3 regions of the Streptomyces sp. NPDC057950 genome follow, and region 1 is predicted to be linked to each of the others. Evidence: riboswitches for the same ligand, from Rfam matches in the RefSeq annotation. Region 1 holds a riboswitch; each other region holds the start of a gene.

Region 1 (5,492 bases):
TCGATGGCGTCCATGGCCAAGTCGCTCACCCTCTCTCCGCGCAAGAAATCACCATGCAGGCTCATTCTTCACAAGAAATCGATCCTGGACGGAAACAAACGGCGATTGTTTGCGTACCGGAACTGTTCGTAGCATCCTCACGCCCCCTCGTCGTCCACCCGCGAAAGGAGCGTGTGGCATGCGCGCAGTGCTCAGTGCCGAGGAGTCCGCCGCCGTGGAGGCGGTCGACGAAACGGCCGTCGCCACCATGCTGCTCGACACCCTGGCCGTGCCCAGCGTGACCGGAAGCGCGGCCGAGTCCGAGCTGCAGCACCGTCTGGCGCGGGACCTCGGCCGGTCCGGCCTGGACATCGACCTGTGGTCGATGGACCTGCCCGCTCTGCGCGCCGAGCCCGGCTTCCCCGGCATGGAGGTGCCACGCGACGAGGCATGGGGGCTCGTCGCCACGCTGCCCGGCGCCGAGGACGGTCCGACCATGATCCTCCAAGGTCATGTCGACGTGGTGCCGCCCGGTGACCTCGCGCAGTGGGCGGGCGCCCCCTTCGTCCCGAGCGTCCGCGGAGACGTCGTGCACGGCCGGGGCGCCTGTGACATGAAGGCCGGGGTCGTCGCCAACGTCGCCGCGCTCGCCGCCATCCGGGCCTCCGGGGTACGGCTGCGCGGCAGCGTGGCGGGCCACTTCGTGGTCGGCGAGGAGGACGGCGGGATCGGGGCCTTCGGGACCCTGCGCCGTGGCCACACCGGCGACGCCTGCGTCATCAGCGAGCCGACCGGCGGCACACTGGTCACCGCGAACGCCGGTGCCCTGACCTTCCGGATCACCGTGCCCGGCCGGTCCACCCACGCGAGCACCCGTGACGCCGGGGTGAGCGCCATCGACGCCTACGCCCCCATCGCCGCCGCCCTGGCCCGGCTGGAGGCCGCCCGCAGCGAGACACCCGATCCGCTGATGGCCGAGTACCCCTTCCCGTACAGCGTCTCCGTCGGAATGCTCCAGGCCGGGGACTGGGCCAGCAGCGTGCCGGGGCTGCTCGTCGCCGACGGCCGGCTCGGGCTGCAACTCGGCGAGGACCCGGCCGCGGCACGCGCCGCGTTCGAACGCTGTGTGGCGGAGGCGTGCGCGGCCGATCCGTGGCTGCGCGGGCATCCCGCGGTCGTCTCCTGGCCCGGCGGCCAGTTCGCCAGCGGGCGGCTCCCGGCCGGCCATCCCCTGCGCGAGACGGTCGGCACCGCGCACGCCGACGTCACGGGCGCGCCCCCGGCCCGGGAACGCGGTGCCCCCTACGGGAGCGACCTGCGGCTCTACGCCGGGGCGGGCATAGCGACACTCCAGTACGGTCCCGGGGACGTACGCCTGGCCCACGGCCCCGACGAGCACGTGTCCCTCGCTGAGACGGTCGCCGTCGCCCAGGCGCTGGTCCTGGCGACACTGCGCACCGTGGGAACCCGGTAAGGGCCACGCTGCGTACCGTGGGAACCCGGTGGGACCGGCGCCTGGAGGACGACGGGCCCGGTGGGTCCACGGGCCCCCGGACGTTCAGCGCCCCGCGCGCGTCCGCCAGCCGTGGTCGACCGGTCCGAGCCCGGAACCGAGCGGGAAGCCCGCCGCGATCGCGCCCGTGACGTACTCCTTGGCCCGTCCCACCGCCTCCGGCACCGTCCGCCTGCGCGCCAGTTCCACCGCGATGGCCGAGGCCAGGGTGCAGCCGGTGCCGTGGGTGTGCCGGTTGTCGTGGCGCGGGGCCCGCAACCAGAGCCGTTCGGCCCCGTCGGTCAGCAGGTCGGCGGCCTCGCCGGGCAGATGGCCGCCCTTCACCAGGACCCAGCGGGGACCGTGGGACAACAGCCGTTCCGCGGCCAGGCACATGTCCCGCTCCCCCGTCACCTCGATCCCCGTGAGCTCGGCGGTCTCGTCGAGATTCGGCGTCGCCACCGTCGCGAGCGGCAGCAGCGCGGCCCGTACGGCGTCCAGCGCGTCGTCGGCCAGCAGCCGGTCACCGTGCTTGGAGACACTCACCGGATCCACCACCACGGGCGCGGCGACGTCCGACAGCAGCTCGGCGACGGTCTCGACGAGCAGTGCGGAGCCGAGCATGCCGGTCTTCACCGCCTGCACCCCGATGTCGTCCACGACGCTGCGGTACTGCGCGCGCACCGCCTCGGCCGGAAGCTCCCAGACTCCCTGCACACCGAGGGAGTTCTGCGCGGTGACCGCGGTCAGCACGCTCATCCCGTGCGCCCCGAGCGCCAGCATGGTCTTGAGGTCGGCCTGGATGCCGGCGCCGCCGCCCGAGTCCGATCCGGCGACGGTCAGGACGCGGGGCGGGGCGGCGGGGGTGTTCGAGGACATGGCGGGTTCGCTCCGTACGAGAGGCGAGACGGTGAGGCGTGGCGGTGAGGCGTGGCGGGTGAGGCGAGACGGGTGAGGCGTGGCGGGTGACGAGTGCGAGGTGCGGGACGACGCGGCCCGTGACCGGCGGCGGCCGTGGTCAGCGGCGCAGCCGTAGCGGCGCGTACACCACGAGGGCCGCGAGGAACGCCACCCCGTAGGCGAGATCCGCACCGTGCAGGGCCCGCGCCACCGGACCGACGTACAGGCTGGTGCTCATGAACGGCACCGCCGCGGCGAAGGCACCGACGAACGCCACCAGCGCGGGCCACCACGGCCGCGGACGGGCGCTCTCGGCGGACAGATCGACCGGCGCGCCGGCTCGCGCCCTGGCCCGGACGAGCCAGTCGACGACGACGATCGCGACGAACCCGGGGATCCAGTAGCCGACGAGCAGCAGCACGTTCTGGAACCGGGTCGTGGTGTCGGCGGCGTGCATCCACAGCACGAGCGGGAAGCCGAGTACGGCCGCCAGCGCGGCGGCGGCCGGGCGCGGCAGGCGTACGCCCATGGTCTGCAGGGCGAGTGAGCCGCTGTAGTCGTTCATGGCGTTGCTGCTCAGGGCGGCCAGGGCCACGGCGAGCAGCCCGAAGGCACCGAGGACACCGCCGCCCAGCAGGGTGTCGACGCCGCGGGCGGTCTGGTCGGTGAAGACGGAGGCGCCCCACAGACCGAGCGCCTGGACGGCCACGAAGGACACGCTGACACCGGCGAGCGTGCACCAGAACATCCGCGGCCGGGACGCCGTACGCGGCAGATAGCGGCTGAAGTCGCTGGCGTAGGGGGCCCAGGACAGCGCCAGACTGAGGGCGATGGTGCAGGTCAGGACGAAGGCCCCGGCCCGGTCTGCGCCGTGCGCGGAGGCGGTGGCGGCGGGGTGGTCGCCGTTCAGGAGCTTCACCGTCAGCGCGGCGAAGGCGGCCGCGAGGGCGAACGTCATCACGGTCTGGAGCCGGTGGATCACCTCGTACCCGAGGACGCCGAGCGCTCCCTGCGCGCCCATCATGACCAGCACACCCAGCCAGAACGGCCAGCCGCACAACTGCGCCAGCGCGTCCCCGCCGAACAGGCCGATCAGCGCGTCCCAGGCGATCGACGACAGCCACTGCAGCGCACCCGGCACCAGCACGGCCCGTCCGAACGCGAGCCGGGCGAGCGGCAGCTGTCCGGCGCCGGTCTGGCTGCCCCAGGTGCCGAGGTACGCCGTCGGCACCGCGCCCAGCAGGGTGCCCAGCACGACGGCGGTCAGCGCGGTGGCGAAGTCGAGGCCGAGCGCGATGCCGACCGTACCGGTGAAGACGCCGGTCATCGTCAGGTTGGGGGCGAACCACACGGTGAAGAGGCGGCCGGGGCCGCCGTAGCGGTGGTCCTCCGGCACCGGGGCGATGCCGCGCGCCTCGACGCGCAGATCGCCGGGGGCCTCGGGCATCCGCCCGTCGAAGACGCCCTGCGGGCCCCCGACGGCCACTTCACCACGGGCATACGGCAACGACATGAGACATCCCTCCGCCAGTCCTAACTGGTTCAGGTTCGACGGGTGTGATCTCAGCCCACGTGCGGGGCACCCCGTGTCCGGTTCGGCGTCAGGATAGCCCGGCCCGCGCGCACGGCCCAGGCAGGGGGCGCGGTACGTCCGGGCAAGGGGCGCGGTACGTCCCGGGCAAGGGGCGCGGGGACCCGCGCGACCGGGGGCGAGAAGTCCGTGCGTCGGCGTTGTCGCGGGACAGCTCTCAGGGGCCGACGCGCGGCTCCCAGCCCTCGTACGCCGCTGTCAGCAGGCCCAGCACGCCGTGCGCGGTGACCTGGCGGGGGTTCGGGTACGCCTGACCGGCGGCCTGCGCCGCGGCCTCCGCCAAGTCGGCCTCCTCCAGGCCGAGTTCGGCGAGGGTGCTGGGCGCTCCCAGACCCCTGGCGAGCTCCCGCAGGGCGCGCGGGACGTCGTCCGTGCCGAGCGCCCTGGACAGCGTGGCGATCGCCCGGGGCGCGGCGGACGCGTTGTAGGCGAGGACGTAGGGCAGGACCACCGTGTGCGTCTCGGCGTGCGGCAGGCCGAAGGTGCCGCCGAGGACATGGCACAGCTTGTGGTGCAGGCCCATGGTGGTGGCACCGAGGCAGGCGCCGCACAGCCACGCGCCGTACAGGGCGCGGCTGCGCGCGGCGAGGTCGCCGGGTGCGGCGGCCACGGCCGGCAGGGCCCCCGTCATCGCCCGGACCCCCTCCTCGGCCATGAGCGAGACGAGGGGCGAGGCGTCGGGCGCGTACAGGGCTTCGACTGCGTGCGCGAGGGCGTTGACACCGCTGGTCACCGAGAGGGGAACGGGGAGACCGAGGGTGAGTTCGGGATCGTAGACGACGCTTCGGGGCTGGACGGCGAGGTCGCGTCCGGTGCGTTTGGCGCCGTCCTCGGTCAGACCCCACACCGGAGTCATCTCGGAGCCGGAGTAGGTGGACGGCACGGCGATCAGCGGCAGCCCGGTGCGCAACGCGATCGCCTTGCCGAGGCCGATCGCCGAGCCTCCGCCGACCGCCACGCAGCCGTCGGCCCGTATCTCGCGGGCCACCTCGACGGCGCGGGCGGCGACCTCGGCGGGTACGTGCATCCGGGCCTCGGCGTGCAGCCCCGCGCACTGGCCGCCCAGCGCGTCGGCGACCGCGCGGGCGGTGACCTCGCCCCGGCTGCCACAGACCACCAGCACCCGGTGCAGACCGAGCCGGGCGACCTCGCCGGGGGTCGCGGACACGGCGGCGCCGGGCCGGAAGACGACCCGGCCCGGCCGGGTCTCGTACGCGAAGTCGAGCGGGGTGTCCATGGCGCTCATGCCTGCTCCCGTACGAGGTCGAAGCGGGCGAGCCGGAGAGGGGCCGAGAGGCCGAACTCCCCTGGCAGGGAAGGATCGTCGGTCTCGGCGACCTCCTGGACCAGGCCCTGCCCGACGGCGAACACGGCGTCGACGACGTCGGCCGTGGAGTCGGCCGTGGAGTCGGCCGTGGACTCGTTCATGAAGGCGGTCGGGAGGTCTGTCGTGAAGTCGGTCGGTTCGACGGTCATGCCACTCTCCTGGTCCGGCGCACGATCCTGCCAGGCGTGTCCGAGGATGCGCCC
Region 2 (5,492 bases), on a different contig from region 1:
CGCCGAGCGCGGCGAGCACCGGCTCCAGGACGTCCAGCGCGGCCCGCGGCTGGAGCGCCCCTCGCTCGCGCAGCACGTCGCGCAGGGTGCACCCCGCGACGTACTCCATGGCCAGATAGACGTACGACCCGTCCGCCCCCTGGTCGAAGACCTGGACCACATTGGGGTGCGCGAGCCGGGCCACCGACTTGGCCTCCCGTATGAACCGTTCGACGAACGAGACGTCGGCGGCCAGCGTCGGGTGCATCACCTTGAGCGCGAGCACGCGGTCCAGGCGGGTGTCCAGGGCCCTGTAGACCGTGGCCATCCCGCCGACCGCGATCCGGGCGTCGACGCGGTAGCGGCCGTCGAGCAGCTGCCCGACAAGCGGGTCCTGAAGGGTCGTATCCACGCAGGCGAGTCTACGAGCCGTCGCCGTCGACCCTCCTGTCGTGGCCCGTACCGGGGCGGGACTGCAGCCGACCTGTGACGCACATCGCGCCGAACGGGTGACGCGGGCCGCTCCGCCGGCGCCGGCCCTCGGCGCCCGGAACCCCGCCCGCTCCCACTGGCCGGAAACCGCCGCCCCGCGGCCACCGGGAGGAGCCCGTGACGGGACGGCCCGGGGTGACGGCGGGCCGGCGACCGCCCCGTAGTGGCACCCAGGGAGCCCTGAGGCAGACGGGACACTCGCGGCACGCCCTAGAACTAGAAGGCCGGCCTCTCGGGATCCAGCCGCGCCAGGCCCTCCGCGGGCGAGGACGCCGAGGCGAAGTGCCGCCGGGGAATCCGCCCCGCACGCCGCGCCAGACGTCCCGCCTCCACGGCGCGCCGCATGCCCTCGGCCATCAGCACCGGTTCCTGCGCACGGGTGACGGCCGAGGCGAGCATCACACCGGCGCACCCCAGCTCCATCGCCAGCGCCGCGTCCGACGCCGTACCCGCCCCCGCGTCCAGGATCACCGGCACGCGCGCGTGCTCCACGATCAGCTCGAAGTTGTGCGGGTTGCGGATCCCCAGGCCGGACCCGATGGGCGAGCCCAGCGGCATGACCGCCGCGCACCCGACGTCCTCCAGCTTGCGCGCGAGCACGGGGTCGTCGTTCGTGTAGGGCAGCACCGTGAACCCGTCGTCGACCAGCGTCTCCGCGGCGTCGAGCAGCTCGATCGGGTCGGGCAGCAGGGTGCGCTCGTCGGCGATGACCTCCAGTTTCACCAGGTCGGTGCCGAGCGCCTCCCGGGCAAGCCGCGCGGTCAGCACCGCCTCGCCCGCAGTGAAGCACCCCGCGGTGTTCGGCAGCACCCGGATGCCGAGCCGGCCGAGCACGGACAGGACGGAGCCGTGCGCCGCGGGATCCACCCGGCGCATCGCGACGGTCGTCAGCTCCGTCCCGGACGCCACGAGCGACCGTTCCAGCACGTCGAGGCTGGGCGCGCCTCCCGTACCCATGATCAGCCGGGACGAGTAGGACGTACCTCCGAGGACGAACGGATCGTCGGCCATGGGTCAGCCTCCTTGGACAGCGGTGAGGACCTCGACACGGTCTCCCTCGCGCAGGGACGTGGCGGACCACTGGGTGCGCGGGACGACGGTCTCGTTGAGCGCGGCGGCGACGCCGGAGGGCGCCGCCGTGAGGGTGGCGACGAGCGTGTCGAGGGCGGTGCCCGCGGCGACGAGCCGGCGCTCGCCGTTGACGAGGATGTTCATACGGGCTGCTCCGTGCGTGTCGGGCTGAACCGGTGGGGAGTGAAGGGGCGCGCTTCCTCGGGGAGCTCCCCCGAGGCGAGGACGTGCGCCATGACGTCCCCGGTGACGGGGGTGAGCAGGACGCCGTTGCGGTGGTGGCCGGTGGCCAGCAGCAGTCCGTCGAGCCCGGTCGGGCCGAGCAGCGGAGCGTTGTCGGGCGAGCCGGGGCGCAGTCCGGCCCGGGTCTCGGTGAGCGGCAGTTCGGTGATCCCGGGCACCAGCTCATGGGCGTCGCGCAGCAGCTCGTACACGCCGCCCGCGGTCACCGTGGTGTCCCAGCCCAGCTCCTCGCTGGTCGCACCGACGACGAGTTCGCCGCTCTCGCGCGGCACCAGATAGACCTGGCTGCCACGGACCACGGCCCGCACGGTGCGGCTCAGGAAGGGCGCGTACCGCTTCGGCACGGTCAGCCGCAGCACCTGCCCCTTCACCGGGCGCACGGGCGGCCTCACGTCGTCGGGCACGCCCTCGAGCCTCGCGCTGAGGCTGCCCGCGGCCAGTACCACCTGCGTCGCCGCCAGCACGTCGCCGCCCGTGGTGACGATCCCGGTGGCCCGCTCCCGGACCACCGTCAGCCGCTGAGCCCAGGTCCGGTGGAACACCACCCCGGCTCGCTCGCACGCTGTGACCAGGGCCTTCGCCAGGCGGCGCGGGTCGATCTGGTGGTCGCCGTCGACGCGCAGACCGCCACGGACACCGGGCGCGAGCATCGGTTCCAGCCGACGGCACTCACGGCCGCTGAGCCACTCCGACGCGAGCCCCGAACGGTTCTGCAGGGCGTGCAGTTCCCGCAGGTGGGCGCGGTCGTCGGAGTCCAGGGCGACGGCCAGCGTGCCGCACCGGCGGTAGCCGAGATCCTGGCCCGTCGCCTCGGTGAGCTCGGCGACGAAGTCCGGATAGCGGCGCGCGGAGGCGAGGTTCAGGCCCAGCAGGGTCTGCTCGCCGTAGTGGAGCTCGGTGACGGCGGCGAGCATTCCGGCGGCGACCTGCGCGGCCCCGCCGCCGGGTTCCGGGTCCACGACCGTCGTGGTGAACCCGCGCTGGGCGGCCCGCCAGGCCGTGACCAGGCCGATGATCCCGCCGCCCACCACCAGGACGTCGGACGTGACGGACCTCTCCGCCGGTGTACGCGACATGGGCGTCCAGCCCCTCCCTTCGCCGGCATGACCCGGATCAGGTTCGTACGGTCGGAGGCCGCCAGCCTCCCTCTCAGCCCGGTGCGTCCGGGCTCCCGCGAGTGCTCTACGTCGACCACCCTAGCTCGCCGCCGCGTGCCTCAGTAAGGGAGCCTCCGCCCATGGCCCATGCGCGCGACGGCCCCGTCCGGCCGCGGCCGGCGGAGAGCGGGGAGGGGGGGTCGTGGACGGGCGGCGGGACGAACGTGGCGGTCCGGATCGAGCGGATCGACGACCCCGACCAACCCGCACGGACCGCGCGCGCCGGACGGACCCGCCGACACCGGGCCGCATTGTGGAGCAGGTCACTGAGCACGTCCGCTGACTGACGGATTGTCAGGTGTCTATGGTGATCAGGTGAGCGAGCAGACGCAGGGGCAGAAGCAAGGGCCTACGGCACGCCGGGTCGTCATCGCGGGCGCGGGCATGGCCGGCGTGCAGACCGCGGTCGCCCTGCGCGAACAGGGATTCACCGGCGGTGTGACACTGATCGGCGCCGAGCCGCACCAGCCGTACGACCGGCCGCCGTTGTCCAAGGCGGTGCTGCTCGGAAAGGCCGAGCACTCCGCCTTCGACATCGACTTCGAGGCACTGGGCATCGAACTGAGACTCGGCTGCGAAGCGCTGGGCCTGCGCCCCGGGGACCACGAGCTGGACACCGCCGCGGGACCGGTGCCCTACGACCTCCTGGTGCTGGCCACCGGCGCGGAACCGATCCAGCTCCCCGGCGCGGAGGGCATGCCCGGCGTCCATCTCCTGCGCACCCTGGACGACGCCGAACGGCTGCGCCCCGTGCTGGCCCGGCAGCACGACATCGTGGTGGTCGGGGCGGGCTGGATCGGAGCGGAGTTCGCCACGGCGGCGCGCGAGGCCGGGTGCGCGGTGACGGTCGTCGAGGCCGCCGACCGGCCACTGGCCGGGGCACTGCCCGCCGAGGTGGCCGCGCCGATGGCCGCCTGGTACGCGGACAGCGGGGCCTCGCTGCGCACCCACGCGCGCGTGGAGCGCGTCGAGCCCGGTGCCGTGGTGCTCGACGACGGGTCCCGGGTGCCCGCGGGCGCCGTGGTCGTCGGCATCGGCGCCCGGCCCGCCACCGCCTGGCTGGCCGACTCCGGCATCGAGCTCGGAGCCCACCGCGAGGTCGTCGCCGACAGTCACCTGCGCACCTCCCTGCCGGACGTCTACGCGGTCGGCGACTGCGCGTCCTTCCCCTCGGGCCGGTACGAGGAGCGCCTCCTCGTCCACCACTGGGACAACGCCCTGCAGGGACCGCGCACGGTGGCGGCGAACATCATCGGCGAGGCCCCGGTGGCGTACGACCCGGTTCCGTACTTCTGGTCCGAGCAGTTCGGCCGTTTCGTCCAGTACGTCGGCCACCACGCGCCCGCCGACACGACCGTCTGGCGCGGCGGCTCCTCGGGCGCCGCCTGGACGGTCTGCTGGCTGCGCGACTCCCGCCTCGTCGCGCTCCTGGCGGTGGGGCGCCCCCGCGATCTGGCCCAGGGCCGCCGTCTGATCGAGGCGGGCATGCCGCTGGACCCGGAGATCCTGTCGGATCCTTCACGTCCGCTGAAGGACGCCACGGCCTAGGCGGGCACCCAGGCCCCCGTTCGGGCGGCGACGCGAGGGGCCGGGCCTGCCCGGCCCGGTGGGCTCCCTCGCCGGGGGGGCGGCCGGGCGACCGGGGCCGACGAATCCCGCCGAGCCGCTCGCCCGAGGGCGGCCCTGCGGCCCTGCGGCCCTGCGGCCAGGCAACCGGGCAACCGGGCAACCGGGCGGCCGGGCGGCCGGGCGGCCAGACAACCGGGCGGCCGGGCGGCCGGGCGAGTGAACCCGCCGGATCCGCTCGCCGCGTGGCCCGCGCCCGCGCCACCGTGCCGGAATTCGGTGGAATTCCACGAGATTCACGCGCTTCTGACGCGGGACGGGCGGCGCTCGGGTACCGAGTGTCAGTCCGGGATGGCAGGCTTGTCCCGTGACCGAGATTGACGCAAAGATCGATGCTCTCGTCCCCGCCTGGCTCACCCTCCCCGACATCGCCGAACAGTTCGGCGTCGAGGTGACCCGCGTCCGGCAGCTGGTCAAGGAAGGCCAGCTGATCGCCGTACGCCGTGGTGAGAACCGCGCGCTGCACGTCCCCGCCGCTTTCATCGACGAGGACAAGGTCGTCAAGGGCCTCACCGGCACCCTGACGCTCCTGCGGGACGACGGCTTCACCGACGAAGAGATGCTCGAGTGGCTCTTCACCCCCGACTCGACCCTGCCCGGCACCCCCGCGCAGGCGCTGAGCGAGAATCGCGGCACGGAGGTGAAGCGTCGCGCCCAGGCGCTCGCCGTCTGATCCGACAACACGTCCGGCGTACGGACCACGGCCGGCCCCGGGCCACCCCGGCCGCCGTGGCCCGTACGCACCGCCGCACCACGGGGGATCCACGCATGCCCGAGAACGCCGCCCGCCTCGCCGACGCCCGCGTCTACCTCTGCACGGACGCGCGCACGCGCCAGGGCGACCTCGCCGAGTTCCTGGACGCCGTCCTGGCGAGTGGCGTCGACATCGTGCAACTGCGCGAGAAGGGCATGGAGGCCGCCGAG
Region 3 (5,492 bases), on a different contig from region 1:
ACGAGGTGCCGAGGGCGCGTGGGTGGCGATGGCACTCACGGCGCTGGCGGTACTGGTCTGGCGGATGACGGAACCGCCCGAGGGGTACCTCAAGGACGTCACGGCCGGCGTCTTCGCCGCCTTCTACGTGCCGTTCCTGGCGACCTTCGTGGCGATGATGCTGACCGCGGACGACGGTCCGCGCCGCGTTCTGACGTTCCTGCTCCTGACGGTCGTCAGCGACACCGGCGCGTACGCGATCGGCTGGCGCTTCGGCAAGCACAAGCTCGCGCCCCGCATCAGCCCCGGCAAGACCCGCGAGGGCCTGGTCGGAGCCGTCGTCTTCGCCATGGTCGGGGGCGCGCTGTGTCTGCAGTTCCTGATCGAGGACGGCACGTGGTGGCAGGGCCTGATCATCGGCCTCGCGGTCGCGGCCACCGCCACACTCGGTGACCTCGGCGAGTCCATGATCAAGCGGGACCTGGGCATCAAGGACATGGGCACACTGCTGCCGGGTCACGGCGGCATCATGGACCGCCTGGACTCGCTCCTGCCGACGGCACCCGTGGTCTGGCTCCTGTTGGTGATCTTCGTAGGGTCCGGCTGACCCGCGGACTTTCCGGTGAGGGGTCCGTCGTCCACAGGGCGACGGGCCCCTCACCGCATTGAGCGGCGCGATCCCGGATCCCGGGCCGAGGCCGCGTCCTCGGGGGCCGATGGACTCTCCACGGACCCGTCCGACGCGCGCGATTCCCGCGCGTCCGCCTTCGCCCACGGGCAGGTGACCGACCGAAGTCGACGGGCTGCACCCGTAGGTGACCACCCCCACCCCGCTCCGGCCCGGGACGGTCGTGTTGATCTGCGACACTGGAAGGGTTATGCCGAAGCCCGGAGAACTCACATTCGTCGCCCCCCGCGCAGCCAAGAAGCCGCCGCGGCACCTTGCCGACCTCACGCCCGCCGAGCGTAAAGAGGCGGTCGCCGCGATCGGGGAGAAGCCGTTTCGCGCCAAGCAGCTCTCGCAGCACTACTTCGCCCGGTTCGCGCACGACCCCGCGGAGTGGACGGACATCCCGGCCGCCGCGCGCGGCAAGCTCCAGGAAGCGCTGCTTCCCGAGCTGATGACCGTCGTGCGGCATCTGTCGACCGACCAGGAGACCACGCGCAAGACCCTGTGGCGGCTCTTCGACGGCACGCTCGTCGAGTCCGTGCTGATGCGCTACCCGGACCGGGTGACCATGTGCATCAGCTCCCAGGCGGGATGCGGGATGAACTGCCCGTTCTGCGCCACCGGCCAGGCCGGACTCGACCGGAACCTGTCGACCGGCGAGATCGTGCACCAGATCGTGGACGGCATGCGGGCGCTGCGGGACGGCGAGATCCCCGGAGGCCCGGCGCGGCTGAGCAACATCGTCTTCATGGGCATGGGCGAGCCGCTCGCCAACTACAAGCGGGTGGTAGGCGCCATCCGCGCACTCACCGACCCCGAGCCGGACGGCCTCGGGCTCTCCCAGCGCGGCATCACCGTGTCGACGGTGGGACTGGTCCCGGCCATCCACCGGTTCTCCGACGAGGGCTTCAAGTGCCGCCTCGCCATCTCCCTGCACGCGCCGGACGACGAGTTGCGCGACACCCTCGTCCCCGTGAACACGCGGTGGAAGGTGCGGGAGGTGCTCGACGCGGGCTGGGAGTACGCGGCCAAGTCGGGGCGCCGGCTCTCCATCGAGTACGCCCTCATCCGGGACATCAACGACCAGGCGTGGCGCGGTGACCGGCTCGGGCGGCTGCTCAGGGGCAAGCCCGTGCACGTCAACCTCATCCCGCTCAACCCGACCCCGGGCTCGAAGTGGACCGCCTCGCGACCCGAGGACGAGAAGGCGTTCGTCGAGGCCATCGCGGCCCACGGCGTGCCGGTCACCGTCCGGGACACCCGGGGCCAGGAGATCGACGGGGCGTGCGGCCAGCTCGCGGCGACCGAGCGGTAGTCTGACCCGGCACGTACATTTCCATATTCCGACATCTTCATATTCCGACAGGGGAGCGCCACAGCGCTGAGAGTGCGGCAGCCGGAGCACCGGTGGGCCGCAGACCCTCTGAACCTCGCCCAGGTCATTCTGGGTAGGAAGTTCGGGCATCACTCAAGCTGTTGCGCCCTGCCCGGGAACCGCCGAGTTCCCGGGCAGGGCCGCGTCTCTTCCTGGTCACCCCAGGAGGAATTCAGTGAGCACCAAGAAGAGGACGACCGCGGCCGTGGTCGTCGCACTGGGCCTCGTCACGCTGTCCGCGTGCGGCTCGTCCGGCTCCGGCGACAAGGCCGCCGGCCCCGGGACCGTGACCCTCGTCAGCCACGACTCCTTCGCCTACTCCAAGAGCGTGCTGCACGCCTTCGAGCAGGAGTCGGGCTACAAGGTCAGGATCCTCAAGGACGGAGACGCCGGCCAGGCCGTCAACAAGGCCATCCTGACCAAGGACAACCCGCAGGGGGACGTCTTCTTCGGCGTCGACAACACCCTGCTCTCCCGCGCGCTCGACAACGGGCTGTTCCAGCCGTACGAGCCCAAGGGCTCCGACCAGATCGTCCAGCGCTACCGGGTCGACGAGGGCAAGCACCGGGTCACGCCCATCGACTCCGGCGACATCTGCGTCAACTACGACAAGGCCTACTTCAGCAAGCATCACCTGGCGCCGCCCACCTCCTTCGACGACCTGATCAAGCCCGCGTACAAGAACCTCCTCGTCACCGAGAACGCGTCCACGTCCTCGCCCGGCCTCGGATTCCTGCTCGGGACCGCCGCGAAGTACGGGGACGCCGGGTGGCAGGACTACTGGAAGAAGCTCAAGGCCAACGGCGTGAAGGTGGTCGACGGCTGGGAGCAGGCCTACAACGACGAGTTCTCGGGGTCCGCGGGCGGCAAGAAGGCCAAGGCCGACCGGCCGCTGGTCGTCTCGTACGCCTCCTCCCCGCCCGCCGAGGTGATCTACGCCGACCCGAAGCCGAAGACCGCGCCGACCGGGGTCGCCGACGGCACCTGCTTCCGCCAGGTCGAGTACGCGGGGCTGCTGAGCAACGCGAAGAACACGAAGGGCGGCAAGGCGCTCCTCGACTTCCTGATCAGCTTCAGGTTCCAGGAGGACATGCCGCTGAACATGTTCGTGTACCCGGTCCGTGAGACCGCCAAGGTGCCCGAGGTGTTCGTGAAGTTCGGTCCGCAGGCCGAGCACCCCGAGACCCTGGCCCCGGCCGAGATCGCCAAGAACCGTGACCAGTGGGTCAAGTCGTGGACCTCGCTCGTACTGAAGTAGCCGAGGCGGCGCCCAGAAGGCGCGGGAGCGCGACGCGGCTGTGGCTCATGGCCCTGCCGGTCGTGTTCTTCGGCGTCTTCTTCGCCTACCCCGTCGCGGCGATCGTGGCCCGCGGTCTCGAGGCCGACGGGGTCTGGCGGCTCGGACGGATCGGTGAGGTGGTCGGCCGGTCCGACATCCGGCACGTGCTGTGGTTCACCACCTGGCAGGCGCTCGCCTCGACAGCGCTGACCCTGCTGATCGCGCTCCCCGGCGCCTACGTCTTCGCGCGCTTCGACTTCCGGGGCAAGCAGGTTCTGCGCGCGGTGGTGACCGTCCCGTTCGTGCTGCCCACCGTCGTCGTCGGTACGGCGTTCCTGGCGCTGATCGGCCGCGGCGGACTGCTGGACGGCCTGTGGGGTGTTCGGCTCGACACCACCGTCTGGGCGATCCTGCTCGCGCACGTCTTCTTCAACTACGCGGTGGTCGTCCGCACGGTCGGCGGGCTCTGGTCGCAGCTCGACCCGCGACAGGAGGAGGCCGCGCGCGTGCTCGGCGCCTCCCGGTTCGCGGCCTGGCGCACGGTGACGCTCCCGGCCCTGAGCCCCGCCGTCGCCGCCGCGGCGCTCATGGTCTTCCTCTTCACCTTCACCTCGTTCGGGGTGGTCCAGATCCTCGGCGGGCCGACCTTCTCCACCCTTGAGGTCGAGATCTACCGGCAGACCTCGGAGATCTTCGACCTCGCGACGGCGGCGGTGCTGACGATCATCCAGTTCGTGGCCGTCGGCGCGATCCTCGCCGTCCACGCGGGGACCGTACGCCGCCGGGAGACCGCCCTGCGTCTGGTCGCCCCTGAGACGACCGCCCGCCGGCCGCGCGGGGCCGGGCAGTGGGCGCTGCTCACGGGAGTGCTCGCGAGCATCGCGGTCCTGCTCGTGCTGCCGCTCGGAGTGCTGGTCCAGCGGTCCCTGGACACCCCCGGGGGCTTCGGGTTCGGCTACTACAGGGCGCTGACCTCCGACGACGGCGGCATCTTCCTGGTGGCCCCGATCGAGGCGATCGGCAACTCGCTGGAGTACGCGCTCGCCGCCACCGCGATCGCCGTGGTCATCGGAGGTCTGGCAGCCGCCGCTCTCACCGGCCGCGCCGGTCGTCTCGTGCGGGGGTTCGACGCACTGCTGATGCTGCCGCTCGGGGTGTCCGCCGTGACCGTCGGTTTCGGGTTCCTGATCGCGCTGGACGAGCCGCCGCTCGATCTCAGGAGCAGCTGGATCCTGGTGCCGCTCGCGCAGGCGCTGGTGGGTGTCCCCTTCGTCGTACGGACGATGCTGCCCGTGCTGCGGGCCGTGGACGGACGGCTGCGGGAGGCGGCGTCGGTGCTCGGGGCCTCACCGTGGCGGGTGTGGCGGGAGGTCGACCTGCCGATGGTGCGCAGGGCGCTGCTGATCGCGGCGGGGTTCGCCTTCGCCGTGTCGCTCGGCGAGTTCGGGGCGACGGTCTTCATCGCGCGCCCCGACAACCCGACTCTGCCGGTCGCGGTAGCACGGCTTCTCGGGCGCGCCGGTGACCTCAACTACGGACAGGCGATGGCACTTTCGACGATCTTGATGGTGGTGTGCGCGGTGGCGCTGCTGCTGTTGGAGCGTATGCGGACCGACCGGACAGGGGAGTTGTGATGGCGAGGCTCGTCACGAAGGCGACGTCCGGGACGACGGATGCGGGTGCGGGTGCGGGTCCGGGTCCAGGAGCGGCGGCGCCGGAGGTCCTGCTCGGCGTCGAGGCGGCGACCGTGCGCTTCGGAGGCCGGCCCGTACTGGACGCCGTCGATCTGGAGGTCGCCCGGCACGAGATCGTGTGCGTGCTCGGACCGAGCGGCAGCGGCAAGTCCACGCTGCTGCGGGCGGTGGCCGGACTGCAGCCGCTCGACGCGGGACGTGTGCTCCTGACCGGCGACGACCAGGCGGGGGTGCCCGCGCACCGTCGGGGCGTCGGGCTGATGTTCCAGGACCACCAGCTCTTCCCGCAGCGCGACGTGGGCGGCAATGTCGCCTTCGGGCTCCGGATGCGCGGGGCGTCGAAAGAACAACAGGCGCTGCGGGTCGGCGAGTTGCTGGACCTCGTCGGGCTGCCCGGCGCAGCCTCACGGGCCGTCGCGGCCCTGTCCGGAGGCGAGCAGCAGCGGGTCGCGCTGGCCCGCGCCCTCGCCCCCAGCCCCCGGCTGCTGATGCTCG

The links. A riboswitch is a leader RNA that binds a small molecule or an ion and turns the genes downstream of it on or off. The one in region 1 is predicted to bind thiamine pyrophosphate.
Region 2: it holds a riboswitch for thiamine pyrophosphate, as region 1 does, so the genes downstream of both, thiO (glycine oxidase ThiO) here and ACFVTC_RS11565 (purine-cytosine permease family protein) in region 1, are expected to answer to the same signal.
Region 3: it holds a riboswitch for thiamine pyrophosphate, as region 1 does, so the genes downstream of both, ACFVTC_RS32885 (thiamine ABC transporter substrate binding subunit) here and ACFVTC_RS11565 (purine-cytosine permease family protein) in region 1, are expected to answer to the same signal.

What each region holds. Positions count from the first base shown of each region.
Region 1 is NZ_JBHVPP010000005.1:190,211-195,702, forward strand. It holds gene ACFVTC_RS11550 (Lrp/AsnC family transcriptional regulator) at 1-14, opposite strand, end outside; gene ACFVTC_RS11555 (ArgE/DapE family deacylase) at 179-1,453, shown strand; gene thiD (bifunctional hydroxymethylpyrimidine kinase/phosphomethylpyrimidine kinase) at 1,538-2,350, opposite strand; gene ACFVTC_RS11565 (purine-cytosine permease family protein) at 2,490-3,884, opposite strand; TPP riboswitch at 3,874-3,968, opposite strand; gene ACFVTC_RS11570 (maleylacetate reductase) at 4,120-5,199, opposite strand; gene ACFVTC_RS11575 (hypothetical protein) at 5,205-5,438, opposite strand.
Region 2 is NZ_JBHVPP010000002.1:177,256-182,747, forward strand. It holds gene pknB (Stk1 family PASTA domain-containing Ser/Thr kinase) at 1-391, opposite strand, end outside; gene ACFVTC_RS05010 (thiazole synthase) at 688-1,482, opposite strand; gene thiS (sulfur carrier protein ThiS) at 1,486-1,686, opposite strand; gene thiO (glycine oxidase ThiO) at 1,683-2,861, opposite strand; TPP riboswitch at 2,859-2,970, opposite strand; gene ACFVTC_RS05025 (NAD(P)/FAD-dependent oxidoreductase) at 3,258-4,490, shown strand; gene ACFVTC_RS05030 (Rv2175c family DNA-binding protein) at 4,876-5,241, shown strand; gene thiE (thiamine phosphate synthase) at 5,337-5,492, shown strand, end outside.
Region 3 is NZ_JBHVPP010000023.1:96,990-102,481, forward strand. It holds gene ACFVTC_RS32875 (phosphatidate cytidylyltransferase) at 1-586, shown strand, start outside; gene rlmN (23S rRNA (adenine(2503)-C(2))-methyltransferase RlmN) at 858-1,964, shown strand; TPP riboswitch at 2,004-2,122, shown strand; gene ACFVTC_RS32885 (thiamine ABC transporter substrate binding subunit) at 2,200-3,282, shown strand; gene ACFVTC_RS32890 (ABC transporter permease) at 3,258-4,937, shown strand; gene ACFVTC_RS32895 (ABC transporter ATP-binding protein) at 4,937-5,492, shown strand, end outside.